3 regions of the Pradoshia sp. Z4_20 genome follow, and region 1 is predicted to be linked to each of the others. Evidence: a T-box and tRNA genes for the amino acid it is inferred to sense, from the RefSeq annotation. Region 1 holds a T-box; the other regions hold tRNA genes.
What was found. A T-box is a leader RNA that pairs with one kind of tRNA and senses whether it is charged. The one in region 1 lies ahead of argS (arginine--tRNA ligase), so its partner is inferred to be a tRNA-Arg.

Region 1 (3,270 bases):
ATGCAAAATTATACTGCAAAATTATGAGCATCAATCACAGCAGGTAACGTTGCATTTTCCTGTTTCCGATTCGGTAAAGAAAGAAAAACAAGTAACAGCTTATTTACAGGTTCATGAAAAAAAAGAGATTAGAGTGCAATTTACAGCTGATGAATTAGCCGCTTTCGAAGGGGTACCTGAATTTACAATTCAATCATAATGGTCTTAATAGAAAATATCGGAGAACCGTGTATCATAGAAGCGGTTCTCCGATATTTTTTATTGAAGGTTAGCTGGGATTACATTTCCTGCGGTGCTTCCATTCCTAATAAATGCATGCCTTCTTCAAGAACGATGGTAATTGATTTTATTAAAGCCAAGCGATTTTGCAATTCACTGTCATTCTCTAATATGCGTATATGTCCATAATAGCGATTAAATGATTGAGCCAAGTCAATCAAGTATTTAGCAATAACGGATGGCTCCATTTTTTTGAAAGACCGCTCAATCACGGATGGAAATGCCAGCAAATGCTTTACAATATCAAAGCTATATTCATCACTCAAGCCTGCTGATGCACTAGCAGGAGTGAAGGCCTTTCTAAGAATAGAATGGGCACGAGCATTTGTATATTGTAAATAGGGACCGGTTTCACCTTCGAATTTTAGGATGTCTTCGAGCGAGAATTCAATATTATTCATACGGTCATTTTTCAAATCGTTGAATATAACAGCTCCTACGCCTACTTGTTTTGCAACCTCATCTTTGTTATTTAAATCAGGATTTTTATTCTCAATATTCTTACGAGCAAGCTCGATTGATTCGGCCAGCACTTCCTCGAGGAGGACCACTCTTCCTTTACGAGTTGACATTTTTTTGCCGTCTTTCATAATCATTCCGAATGGTACATGTGAAATATCGTCAGCCCAGTCAAATCCAAGTTTCTTTAAAACAGCTTTAAGCTGTTTAAAATGTAAGGATTGTTCATTTCCGACTACATATACAGCCTTGGCAAAGTCGTAGGTACGGTAACGGTATAAAGCAGCTGATAAATCCCGTGTTACATAAAGAGTCGCACCATCGGATTTTTTGATTAAACAAGGTGTTAATCCCTCTTCCTCTAATTTGACTACCATGGCACCCTGATCTTCTACAAGCAGGCCGCTATTCTCAATTATTTCTATAACCTCTGCCATCTTATCATTATAAAAAGCTTCCCCATTAAAAGAGTCGAATTGAATGCCAAGCAGCTCATATATTTTCTCGAATTCTTTCAGGGATTCTTCTTTGAACCATTTCCATAATTTCGTGGCTTCTTCGTCCCCATCTTCCAGTTTTTTGAACCAGTCACGTCCCTGTTGCTCTAGCTCAGGTTCTGTTTCAGCTTTTTCATGAAAGATAATATATAACTTTAAAAGTTCGCTGATGGGACTCTTTTTAACTTTTTCTTCATTTCCCCAAGCTTTATAGGCTACAATTAATTTTCCGAATTGAGTGCCCCAATCACCAATGTGATTAATTTTAACAGGGGTATAACCGCATTTTTTAATAATATTGGCTATAGAGGCTCCGATTACTGTGGAGCGAAGGTGCCCCATCGAAAAGGGCTTGGCGATATTGGGTGAAGACATATCAATTGCGATATTTTCACCATGTCCAAGAGAAAGTGTGCCGTACTGATGTTGATCAGTTAATATCGTATTCATTACTCTTTCACTGATAGACTTTTTATCGAGGAAAAAGTTAACATACGGTCCAATAGCTTTTACATCCTCATAACGTTCATCCTTTAGTTGGTCAGCTAATGTTACTGCAATTTTCTGCGGAGATTGCTTCCACAGTTTTGCGAGAGTGAAACAGGGAAATGCCAAATCTCCATGCTCTTTGTTCTTTGGGGTTTCGACCAAAGACAAGCATGTTTCAAGATTTAAGTCACCTTTTAGTACTTCATTCATATGAGAAGCTACATCTAGTTTTATATCCATATCCTCAGCCTCCAGTAAAATATAATAAAAAAAGCCCGCCTCTTAAAAATCTTTAAGAGACGGGCTGTAAACCCGCGGTACCACTCTGCTTGTTCTAATGAACCACCTTAACTTTATAACGGAAAAGTCCGGCCCAAACTACTAAAGTTGTTCGAATGAGCATTTCAGAAGGGCGTTCCTTAAAACCATTAATACCAGGCTCTCACCATTCCCGGCTCGCTATAATTTGTATTTTAAGTACTATTCTTCATCATAAATATTATCTTTATTATTTTATATACAAATAGTATAGAAATTCCGAATAGAAAGTCAATACAAAATATTCTTTTGTATGAATATATTGCTCATCTATGCACAAATGAGTATAAATAGAATTATAGAACTTAGTAAAAGGAGTATTTTATTATGAATAAGGAAAAAAGACTCGCTATTATTAAGCAGGTAATTCAGAATAATGAAATTAAAACTCAGGAACAGCTGGTCGAAGAATTATCTAAGCAAGGGTTGCATATTACACAAGCCACCATTTCTCGAGATATCCGGGAATTAAGCCTGGTAAAATATCCATCTAAGACCGGAGGGACGAAGTATGGATTTATCGGAGATCATAAGTACAATGACACAATGAAACTACGTAAAAAAATGCAAGACGCATTATTAAATATTGAAAGAATAGAATATTTTATTATCCTAAAAGTATTACCTGGCCATGCCCACTCATTTGGGGCAATTTTAGATGAACTTGAGTGGGAAGAGAAGGCGGCAACTATATGTGGGAATGATACCTGTATGATTATTTGCCGTACAATCCATCAAGCAGAGGCCCTGGAAGAAAGGTTAAGAACAGTTGCAAATTTATAAGAAATATTTTTTTATATTTCAAGTATGATATGCAAAAAAATATACATAGTTATGCGAAATAATAGGAAATTAAAAATAATTAATTGAATATTCATACATAAACTTTTCTATTTAAAGAGATTTATGTGAGGATTTACACATTTTTTGTGTGTAAAAAATCACAAATCTCTTTTTTTCGTTCCTTTACACTAAAAATGTAAGAAAAATAAGGTGTGCAGGAGGAAAGGCAATATGACAAATCCAATTCATGTTACTTCTGAAATCGGCACTTTAAAAACTGTAATGTTAAAGCGTCCCGGAAAAGAAGTAGAAAATCTTACTCCGGAATATCTGGAGAGACTATTGTTTGATGATATTCCTTATTTGCCGATTATTCAGGAAGAGCACGATTATTTTGCTAATACACTAAGAGATCAAGGAATAGAAGTTTTATACCTTGAGAAGC
Region 2 (3,270 bases), on a different contig from region 1:
GTGGTACAAATCGTTATAATTCTATACCCGAATTATAATTTGATCATTCCGGTGGCTTATTGGTTGAGATTGTTAAGTATGAAATTCAACACAATAAACTCTCTTCAGAATGACTAATTATTAAATTGTGCTTTCATATTAACATCAAACTTTAATTTGGTAAAGTGATAAACAATTAGAGAACTAAAATATTGTCAGGTAGGGGAGTAGAGGGGGATATCTACATTATTTTTTTGATAAAACAAAAGAGCTGCCGAATATCTCGACAGCTCTTAATCAGTTTATTATTTTTTATTTTCTTCTACTACATTGCGGGTGATAATTTTATCAACTAATCCGTACTCTACCGCACGTTCAGCTGTCATGAAGTTATCACGTTCTGTATCGCGAGCAATTGTTTCATAAGATTGACCAGTACGTTCAGCCAAAATTTTGTTTAAGCGCTCACGCATAAAGAGAATGCGTTTAGCAGCGATTTCAATCTCAGTCGCTTGTCCTTGAGCTCCGCCAAGTGGTTGGTGAATCATCACTTCACTGTTTGGTAACACAAAACGCTTTCCTTTTTCGCCGGCAGCAAGAAGGAATGCACCCATTGAAGCAGCCATACCGATACAGATCGTAGAAACCTTTGGTTTAATATATTGCATTGTATCGTAGATTGCCATACCAGCTGTGATGCTTCCGCCTGGGCTATTGATGTAAAGATATATATCTTTCTCTGGGTTTTCAGTTTCAAGGAACAATAATTGGGCAACGATAGAGTTGGCAACATTGTCATCAATTGCACTTCCAAGCATGATAATCCGGTCTTTTAATAAACGGGAATAAATATCGTATGCGCGTTCCCCGCGATTTGTTTGTTCAATAACTGTAGGAATTAAATTCATTTATTTTCTCCTCCTTATATGTAAAAAAAATAATACATTTGGCTTTGACTTTATCATACACTTTATGGTCAATAAAGGTCAAACAAAAGACGCTTACATTACTATATGTTTTTTATTAAGGACTGATGTCTAGTTTATCTGATTGGTCTGCGCATAATTTGCAACTGATTCTATGTATAGAAACAAAATAATCCCTGATATCCATCTTACCCAACATAAAGGCTTATAAACCTAAGGAATAGTTCTTGCAAAAAGACTTTCTCTTCCTTATAATATAATTTTGTAGGCTAACATTTTGCCCTCGTAGTTTAATGGATAGAACATAAGATTCCGGTTCTTACGATGGGGGTTCGATTCCCTCCGAGGGCGTATAATATATTGTAGGAAATGCCCCAGTGCCGAAAGTAGCTTAGCACTGGGGCATTTTTTTATTTATTAACAAATTCAATATTTTGTAAATATATCCTCCTTTTTCTTGCTCTGCTCCTTCCTATTTACTACTATTAATGTAAGCGATTTATTATAAGGGGGCAGGGATTTGAACGTAGAGTTTGGTTTGTACCAGCAACAAAAGTTAAAGCTGACGATGACGCCGGAATTAAATCAGGCAATAAACTTGCTTCAATACCCGGCAATTGAATTAGCTGCCTATATCGATGGAAAAGCACTTGAGAATCCGTTAATTGAAATAGATGACGAGTATCCGAAAGTCTCAGGCAGATCATATGGCGACTCATCAATCAATCAAATCAGTGAGGAGACTGTTTCATTAAAATCTTATTTACGATCCCAAATTCCATTTAAAGTATTAACCGACAGGGAAGAGTGCGTTTTATTGTTTTTGATTGATTGTATCGATGAAAATGGATATTTACGTATTACCTTTGAGGAAGCTCGATCCCTTGTGGAGGTTAGTCAGGCAGAATGGGATGTTGCCTTATCTGTTTTGCAGGCATTGGAGCCTGTCGGAGTGGGTGCCAGGAATCTAAGTGAATGTTTGCTCATACAGGCTAAACGTGATTATATCGATGATCTGCCACTAGAAGAGGTTTTGGTTAATCATTTCGATATGCTTGTGAATAGAAAGTGGAAAGAGCTTGCCAAGCTGGTTGGTGTAACAATTGCAGATATTCAATCCATTTTTGATTTAATACAGGCATATAACCCCAAACCTGGTTCAGCTTTTAATAGTGGTGAATTCCAATATTTCATACCGGATGTAAGTGTTTCTGTTTCAAAAGGAGTACCCACTGTAAAAGTTTTATCAATGAGAAGATTTAAAACGAATGAATTTACTTCCCCTATAAATGGAAGTGATGACATAACTAAAAAGTATATGTACGAAAAGAAATTGGAGCTTAACTGGCTAAAAAAGGCTATTGAGCAAAGAGAGCAAACTTTAAGGCGTGTAACTTATGCCATCATGGAAAAGCAATCTGCCTTCTTTGATACTGGAAAAAGTGTCACCTTAAAGCCATTAACTATGAAGGAAATCGCCAAAATGGTTGATGTGCATGAGTCCACAGTAAGCAGGGCGATTAGAGACAAAGTGGTAGAGACGCCATTTGGGACTTATGATATGAAAATGTTTTTTACGAGCAGCATCCCGAACGCTCAATTGGAAGACTCTTCATCAGAACAAGTAAAGCAAGAAATAGTGCGGTTGATAAAGGCAGAGCAGAAAACATTACCTTTATCGGATCAGGCAATTGCAAAGCAACTTCAGGATGATTTTGGTATTCTTGTATCACGGAGGACAATCGCGAAATATCGGACTCTGCTTCATATACCATCTTCTTCAAAAAGAAAACGATATGAGGTTAGTGAATAATTAATTTATAAATGTAGAAAATAAGAAAGAGCAGGGGGAAAGAGAGTGAGTGTACCAATCATTCATTTTTATACAAAAAAGAATTGCCCATTATGCGAAGAGGCAAAGGATCTTTTGAAAATTTTGCAAAGAGAAATGACGTTTACTCTCCTTGAAGTCGATATATATTCCAATGATAAATTACTGGAACAATATGGGCTTATGATTCCTGTAGTCGAAATCAATGATCAGGTTATTCAATACGGTCGTATCGATTTAGATGAGATTCGTCGCTATTTAACGTGATGTTCACATTTAGAACCTTGCAACTATTCGAAACTCCTGTTAGAATGGAATTACATCAGGAGCTATTTTTTTTACATAAACTGGGACGCTAAACGTCTTGCTAGGACAAAAAATGACCAAAGTATAAAAGGAGTTTGAAGGATATGGACGGAATACTCCATTTACAGAAGAAATTAATTCCAGATATATTTGAGGTCATGCAAAAAAGATACAATATCTTAAGAACGATTCGTACTCTGCAGCCGGTAGGCAGACGAAGCTTATCAC
Region 3 (3,270 bases), on a different contig from region 1:
ATGTTTCTATAATAAGAGAGGTGTTTCTTTTTTGCTTATTCAGATTATAAAGTGGTCATATTATATTTTTTAAGCTCTCGCTCCATCCAATAATCTTACACTTTGATACAGGTATACTTTCATTTCAGCAGGGAATTCTATTTCAAATCACTTCTATAAAAGGAGCACGGATTATGAACCTGCAGAGCGGCAAATATTATTGGCAAACAACTTATCCTAATCCTCCTGTATATCCATCGTTGGAGGAAGATATACTTTGTGATGTTCTTATTGTTGGGGGAGGAAGTTCAGGGGCACAGTGCGCATACCTTTTAAGCGACAAAGGACTTAAGGTGGCTGTAGTTGATAAACGAAGGATTGGTACCGGCAGCACTATGACCAACACCGCCCTCCTTCAATATTTAGGAGATAAGATGTTGTTTGAGTTGATCAATTCCTTTGGGGAAGAATCAGCCATTTACCATACAAAATTATGCGAGCAAGCCATTTCTGAAATTGAAGAAACATCGAAAAAACTAAATTTAGATTCCGAGTTTACACGAAGGGATAGCCTCTATTATGCCAGTGATCCCCAAGGAGAGACGAAGTTACAAAGAGAATACGATTATTTGATCAAGCACGACTTCCCTGTCGATCTGCTTAACGAAAGCCAAATTAAAGAGCGTTACCCATTTTCTAAGCAATCAGCCTTGTATATCCATAATGATGGGGAAATCAATCCATTTAAATATAATCATGGCCTGATTCAAGCAGCCCATCAAAAGGGTGTACAAATATTTGAGGATACAAAAATAACCGGTAAAAAATTCAATAAGGAGTATGCTACATTTTTTACAGACCGCAATCATTCCATCACAGCAAGAAAAGTCATCATTGCTGCTGGATATGAAGGGCTCGAATTTAAAAAAGATAAGGATTGTCTTCTGACAAGTTCATATGCTGTTATCACCAAACCGGTTGAAAATCTTCAGCAATCTGAATGGTATAAGCAAACATTAATTTGGGAAACAGCACGCCCATATATCTATATGCGCACAACTGCAGATAATCGGATTATCATTGGAGGACTTGACGAAAACACAATCTATCCTGAGGATCGTGATTCAAAAATTAATCATAAAAAGACGAAGCTTATTGAAGAATTTAATAAGCTCTTTCCCGGTATAAAAGCTGAACCCGAATTTTATCTTGGAGCCTTCTATGGCGGGACACACGATGGACTTCCTCTTATCGGTCAATATGACGAATTTCCACACTGCCATTTTCAATTTGCCTATGGAGATAACGGACTTGTCTATAGCACTGTCTTGTCTAAAATCATCACGGATATCATCACAAAAGGTTCTCATCCAGCCTTTAACTTATATAGTCAGAAACGGAGGGAAAGGTAATCCAAATAGGTTATTTGTATAATTTCAATATTAAATGTAAAAAAAGGCAAAACCAACTTTAAAAGGTTTTGCCTCTTTCTTTAATTAACGGACTTGGAAGAGAATTTGTCTATACCATAGATTTAATCATTCTAGCTTCATACTTATTAGATTTAGAAACAAAAAACCTCTTATGAAAATAAGAGGTTTTTTTTACTAGCGTCCCAGGAGAGATTCGAACTCCCGACCGACGGCTTAGAAGGCCGTTGCTCTATCCAGCTGAGCTACTGGGACATGTTTTTAATTTTTTACGTTGTCCTTAACGACATTTATTATTATATAATCACTTTATTTATAAGTCAATAACTTTTTTGAAAAAGTTTTTATCTTTTTAAAAGTGAAGGGAAGGGAACTCACAAATCCTGATCTGTATATTCCCTTCACTTACTATACAACTTTTTTTTGATTTAGGAAAGTGTTGTTTTCAATTGCCAGCCTGGTAATTTTTCCCCAGACATTGTGTAAAAATCAACGATTGCATTCTGACCTTGTTTTTCGAGAATCACATAGGTTTTATACTGACTTCCTCTCGGTAGACGTATACTGCCGGGATTAATATACAGGCAGTTATCAATTTTTTCTGCACCTGCTATATGAGAGTGGCCAAAACAGATAACATTCGCACCAACCTCTCTCCCTTTCAAGCTAATATTCATCAACGTAGATTTGATATTGTATAAATGCCCATGTGTAACAAGTATTGACCAGTCTTCAAGATGTGCAATTAAATCCTCCGGAAAGTCCTCTCCGAAATCACAATTACCTCGTACAGTTTGATAATACTGAATTACTTGATCATCACGAGATAATTCTGAATCCCCGCAATGTATAAACAGATCGACCTCTTCTTTATGTCTTTCATGCAAAACGTCCAATTCTTCCAGTAAGCCATGGCTATCACTGACAATTAAACATTTCATAGGAATTCCACTACTTTTTCATTTAGTACTTTCTCTAATTCTTTTAAAGCATTCGCTCGATGGCTGATTCTGTTTTTCTCCTCTGCTTCAAGGTTCGCCATCGTTGTTTGTTTTTCCGGCACAAAGAAAATAGGATCATATCCGAAGCCATTCTCGCCATCCGGCGCGTCAGCAATGATTCCCTCACATGTTCCGGAAACTGTAATAGGGTCCATCTTCGGACCGACAAGTGCTATTGCACAATAAAAACGGGCAGTTCGTTTTTCTTTAGGTACACCCTCTAGCTCATTAAGAACCTTTTCATAATTAGCTCTATCATCTTTTCCTGGACCTGCATACCTTGCCGAAAAAATACCCGGACGTCCTTCCAATGCATCAATGACCAAGCCAGAATCATCAGACAAAACAGGCATATTCATAAGCTCAGAAATAGTGTTAGCCTTCAAAAGAGCATTTTCTTCAAATGTGCTTCCTGTCTCTTCAACATCAATCGCATTCTCAATATCCAATAGGGTAATAACCTTAATCCCTTTTGGGGAAAATAATGCTTCAAATTCTTTTGCTTTACCTTTATTTTTGGTTGCAATTAAAACGGTATTCATATTCAACTTCTCCTCCCAAGAGAAAAATCGTATAAATTGGTACGCTTTACTGAATTTTAGCTGCTATATCTCCCAATGACTCTTGCTGTACAGTAAATAATTGCTGTAAACCTTCACTTGCAAGGTCAAGTAATTCATTCAATTGATGTCTGGAGAAAGTCGCTTCTTCTCCGGTTCCCTGAAGCTCCACAAATTCCTCTGCGCCTGTCATAATGACATTCATATCCACTAAAGCCTTAGAGTCTTCATGATAATTCAAATCAAGAACCGCTCCAAGCTCCTCAATCATCCCGACTGATGTGGCAGCTAAATAGTTTT

Region 2: it has a tRNA-Arg gene. The T-box ahead of argS (arginine--tRNA ligase) is inferred to sense a tRNA for this amino acid. The anticodon was not compared.
Region 3: it has a tRNA-Arg gene. The T-box ahead of argS (arginine--tRNA ligase) is inferred to sense a tRNA for this amino acid. The anticodon was not compared.

What each region holds. Positions count from the first base shown of each region.
Region 1 covers NZ_JBZAJD010000004.1:121,092-124,361, reverse strand. Annotated here, with positions in the region: gene AC4BHP_RS12025 (hypothetical protein) at 1-199, shown strand, start outside; gene argS (arginine--tRNA ligase) at 279-1,964, opposite strand; T-box leader at 2,017-2,227, opposite strand; gene argR (arginine repressor) at 2,370-2,825, shown strand; gene arcA (arginine deiminase) at 3,057-3,270, shown strand, end outside.
Region 2 covers NZ_JBZAJD010000005.1:7,713-10,982, reverse strand. Annotated here, with positions in the region: gene clpP (ATP-dependent Clp endopeptidase proteolytic subunit ClpP) at 285-887, opposite strand; tRNA gene AC4BHP_RS12555 (tRNA-Arg) at 1,185-1,256, shown strand; gene rpoN (RNA polymerase factor sigma-54) at 1,426-2,718, shown strand; gene AC4BHP_RS12545 (glutaredoxin family protein) at 2,764-3,003, shown strand; gene AC4BHP_RS12540 (sugar-binding transcriptional regulator) at 3,147-3,270, shown strand, end outside.
Region 3 covers NZ_JBZAJD010000001.1:98,937-102,206, reverse strand. Annotated here, with positions in the region: gene AC4BHP_RS00445 (NAD(P)/FAD-dependent oxidoreductase) at 174-1,391, shown strand; tRNA gene AC4BHP_RS00440 (tRNA-Arg) at 1,591-1,664, opposite strand; gene AC4BHP_RS00435 (metallophosphoesterase family protein) at 1,838-2,350, opposite strand; gene AC4BHP_RS00430 (XTP/dITP diphosphatase) at 2,347-2,952, opposite strand; gene rph (ribonuclease PH) at 2,999-3,270, opposite strand, start outside.